DNA from 2 places in the Gordonia mangrovi genome. Region 1 is predicted to be linked to the other one. Evidence: riboswitches for the same ligand, from Rfam matches in the RefSeq annotation. Region 1 holds a riboswitch; the other holds the start of a gene.
The links. Region 1 has a riboswitch for cyclic di-AMP ahead of NWF22_RS16850 (transglycosylase family protein). Riboswitches for the same ligand answer to the same signal wherever they lie in the genome.
Positions count from the first base shown of each region.

Region 2: another riboswitch for cyclic di-AMP. It lies ahead of NWF22_RS00290 (C40 family peptidase); the one in region 1 lies ahead of NWF22_RS16850 (transglycosylase family protein).

Region 1 is NZ_CP102850.1:3,709,844-3,712,038, forward strand. It holds gene NWF22_RS16845 (DUF6328 family protein) at 1-322, shown strand, start outside; gene NWF22_RS16850 (transglycosylase family protein) at 439-1,089, opposite strand; cyclic di-AMP (ydaO/yuaA leader) riboswitch at 1,094-1,267, opposite strand; gene NWF22_RS16855 (MoaD/ThiS family protein) at 1,526-1,774, opposite strand; gene moaA (GTP 3',8-cyclase MoaA) at 1,778-2,195, opposite strand, start outside.
Region 2 is NZ_CP102850.1:64,657-66,851, reverse strand. It holds gene NWF22_RS00300 (DEDD exonuclease domain-containing protein) at 1-231, opposite strand, end outside; gene NWF22_RS00295 (hypothetical protein) at 483-713, shown strand; cyclic di-AMP (ydaO/yuaA leader) riboswitch at 821-998, shown strand; gene NWF22_RS00290 (C40 family peptidase) at 1,013-1,720, shown strand; gene NWF22_RS00285 (C40 family peptidase) at 1,940-2,195, shown strand, end outside.

The sequences.
Region 1 (2,195 bases):
CACGGCGCGCCAGCAGTACGTCTTCGTGGTCAGCCTGGTGTTCGCGGTGCTGTCCACCATCACCCTGATCTCACCGGTCGCACTGCATCGACTGTTGTTTCGCCGGCACGCGATCGATCGGCTGGTCAACCGTGCCCATCGACTGACCCTGATCGGCATCACATTCCTCGGGATGGCACTCACCGGCGTCCTCGCCGTGATCTTCGACATCGTGTTCGGCGGGTGGGCGGCATTGTCGGCGGCGGCGATGGCCGTGGTCGTCTTCGCCTGCATGTGGGTGGTGCTCCCGGTGAACGAGCGTCGGCGCCTGGGCGACGACTGAGCGGACGGCGCAGCAGCCCGAGCCCAGAAATTGGACAAGGGCCCCGCACGGGCTCACGAGCCATCGTGCGGGGCCCTTCGACGGGGGCCCGTGTGGGCGCGGTCGGCTGCCGCCGATCAGGGGTTGGGCAGCTGATCCTTGTGCTGGTTGAACAGCTCGATCTGTTCCGGGGTGAGCTCGTAGCCGCTCTGCTTGGCGGCCTTCCACAGGTCGCGCACCTCGGGGGTGATCTGGTTGTTGTCGATCGCCTGCCCCAGAGCCTGGTCGACCTGCTTGGTCACATCTGCGGTGCTCCCGGCGTCCGGAGTGGTGGCCCAGTCGAACGGAGCGGGCAGTTCGGGCAGCTTCGGCAACGCCGGGGCGGGCTTCGGTGCAGCCGGTGCGGAGCGCTGGGTGGGGCCCGACAGCACGGTGCCACAGGTCGGCCAGGCGCCCTTGCCCTGTCCGGCGAGTACGCGCTCGGCCACGACGATCTGCTGCTCCTTGGTGGCCTGGTCGGCGGTCGGGGCGAACTCGCCGCCGCCGTAGCCACTCCAGGTGCTGGGGCTGAACTGCAGGCCGCCGTGGTAGCCGTTGCCGGTGTTGATAGCCCAGTTGCCGCCGGATTCGCACTGGGCGACCTGGTTCCATTCGGCGTCGGTGGCCGCGTTGGCGGTACCGGTACCCAGCAGAGCGGCGCCGCCGCCCAGGACGGCCCCGGTCAGCGCGACCTTGGCGAAGGTCTTGGTGGTGGTGGCTGTCGTCGGTTTGCGATGACGTCCGGACATTGCTGTTTCCTCTCTCCACGCGCCTACGAAGTCAGCTGTCGGGTTCGGGCGAGAGGTGCCCGGCCCCGTCGGTGACGGTTGTCAACGCGGGACTTGACCCCAAGGACGTCGTGCGACGTCCGATTCCCTTGCGGGAGGTGGGTCCCCCGTCCTCGCTCCTAGATGTCGTTCTCGTGCGTCTCATCGGTGGAGCGAGGTTCGGCGCGGCCGATGCGACGTATGCATTTGGTTACGTTCTCGTGACCCCCAGGGGCGTCGTTCAGTCACACTACGACTTCTCGCATCGCTAATCACGTTGTTGGCAAGTGCATTTTCCGAGTCTGAGTGGGGCTTTCGACTCAGATTTCGCGTCCTGCCTGCTCACGGCCTGATGGTCGAGTCGTGTCCTAGCCGTGATCAATCCGTTATGTGATCAAGCTCACAAGCGGATGTGGCGTCAGCCACCGGCAAATGGCGGCAAGACGTCGACGGTCTCGCACCGACCGAGCTGGACGGTGCGGTCGCACAGGGCGATGGAATCCCGCAGATACGAACACCGTTCGAGCACTCGTTCGAGATCCGGGTTGTCCTTGGCGATCACGGCCTCCAGATCGCCCAGAGTCGCGTCGTCGGCCACTTCGAGAACCGTCGAGTCCGTACCGGCCGCCGCTCGTGCCGCAGCGAAATACCGAATGGTCAGCTGCACGTGTCAGCCTCCGATGGCCGACATCGGCCGGCTCGGTTGCAGGAACCCCGGGTCGTTCACACCGTGACCGGCCGACTTGACCCAGGTGTTGCCCCGCCAGCGTCGGGCGAGTGCGTCGTCGAGGTCTTGGCCGGTGAGCCCACTGCGTAACACGTTGCGCAGGTCGGTCTCGCCCTGCGCGAACAGACAATTGCGCAACGCGCCGTCGGCGGTCAGTCGGGTGCGGTCACAGTCGCCGCAGAACGGGCGGGTCACCGAGGCGATCACCCCGATCCGTGCCGGCGCACCGTCGACGTGGAAACCGTCGACGAGCCAGGTGGCCGCGGGCGCGCTGCCGCGCGGGCGGGGGTCGGGTCGCAACGGGAAGTGGTCGCGCAGGACCGCGAGGATCTCGTCTGCGGTCACCATGGATGCGCGGTCC
Region 2 (2,195 bases), 1.7 Mb from region 1:
GATCGGACATCCGGGGTCGACAAGGGTGGCGAACTCGCCGATCACCTCACCGCCGCGGATCTTCACCGCGCCGATCTCGGTGATCTGGTCCCCGCTCGCACTGCCGCCCGTGGTCTCGAGGTCGACGACGACCATCGTGGTGTCGAACAACGACCGGTCGAAACCGTCGTCCTCGGGCCCACCGTCACCATCCAGATCGGCGAAGGTGAGTTGTCCGTCGTCCATCGCCATCACACCCACCAGACGAACACTAGTTCGATGCAACGACAGATACTGGTGTGACAGGCGGGAAGGGTGGGTTTCGTGTCCTGCGGACGGAGTCTGTCGGTGGTCGTTCCTAGGCTTCTCCGCAAGCGGCGAATCGTGTCGGAGTCCGCTTCGGCACGCGTCGACACCCCGACAGCACTCAAGTGAGATGGAGATCACAGATGTACGTTGACTGCCAGTCCTGCCCGGGTCGTCCGGTCGCTTGCGACGGATGCATGATGCAGGTGCTGTTCGATGCTCCCAACTGCGAAAACCCAGTGGATCAAGGTGGAGAAAAGGTTACGGAACCGGGGCCTTCGGCAGACGCCGCGATCGATGCCGCGATCGATGTCTTCGTGGATGCTGCAATGGCCACCAGAGCCTCTGCAGTATCTGCAAGGGCGGGTAAAAGTACTGCTCACGGCGGTTTTTCGGGACGACCGCTACGGATCCTGCGGGCCGGCTGAGGATTCGGCGCCGGGGCGGTCGCCGACCATCGGTGGACAGACCCGCATCCGATTTCGTAACCTTTCCGAGACCTTTCAGAGCGTCCCGCTCCAACAGGAGTGGTCTGGATTGGTCACCGCTCAATCGCCCTCTGGGCGAACCGGGGAACCATCAGTTTCGGAGCGATCCGAATTGGGGTGAATCGCGCATGCCCGGCGACGTTGTGTGTCGTCGGTCCGCGCGTAGGGCCAGTCTTCCGGCCCGAATCCGACAGCTAACCCGGTCGGCGGTCGAAGGGAGAGCAAGGAGAAGTCGCTTCGTGGCGAAACATCGTTTGGAGCAGCCCAACCGGGGTAGCAAGGTGGCCAAGCGCGCGGTTGTGGCCGGGTCGATCACCGTCGGCTCACTCGCCGCTGCGGCAGGTCCCGCGCTCGCGGCGCCCGTGCACGTGCCGAACATCGGCAATTTTGAACTTCCTGGGGTCGACAGCAAGCAGATCCCCCAGCAATTCCAGGAGCCTCAGGCCGCTGCGCCGGCGGCCACCCCGGTCGCCAAGTCCCCGGGCGCCAGTGTCGAGATCCCGAACATCGGCACCTTCACGGTCCCGGGTCTCAACAACGACCAGATCCCGCAGCAGTTCCGGCCCAAGGGTGGCGGCGGCGGAATCCTCGGCGTGCAGCCGACCGTGGCACAGAAGGCCGTCAGCAACGCCGAGAGCAAGATCGGTTCGCCGTATTCCTACGGCGCTGCCGGGCCCAACGCGTTCGACTGCTCGGGCCTCGTCTACTGGTCCTACAAAAAGGCCGGCAAGACCATTCCTCGCGACAGCTACGGACAGCTCGGCGGAGGCACCCCGGTCGCCTCGATCGCCCAGGCCAAGCCAGGCGACGTGCTGATCTTCAACGGCGGCGGCCACGCCGGAATCTACGCGGGCAACGGCAAGTTCGTGCACTCGTCGACCTACGGCACCCCGGTGAAGAAGGACAACGTCGGCGACTGGTCGCTGACCGGAATCCGTCGTTACTGAGCGCAGTCGCAGCACGATGTGAGTTTTGTCGGGCGGATCACGTGAGCACGTGATCCGCCCGACACATCGCCCGGGCGGTGGTTGCCGCAGTCGCGGCGGCTTCTCCGGCGATGTGGGGGAAATGGTGGTGAACAGGTGACAGCCGTGGTTTCGGGACGGCATGCGGCAGACAGACGACCCGTGCCGGTATTGCTCGGCACGGCGGTCCTCGCGCTGGCAATGGTGTTCGGGCAGTTGGGTGCTGCCCTGCAGGTCGGTACTGCGTCGGCTGCCCCGGTTCGCACTCCTGACCAGCTCCTCACCGAATACCAGAAGCTGAGCGACGACGCCGAGAAGTCGGCCGAGGCGATGCACAACGCGCAGATCGAATACGACAAGCAACGACGCATCGTGGCCCAGGCGAGGGAGGCGTCGGTCGCGGCGGATCGGACACTAGCCTCCACACAGCAGCGCCTGGAGAACTATCAGACGCGCG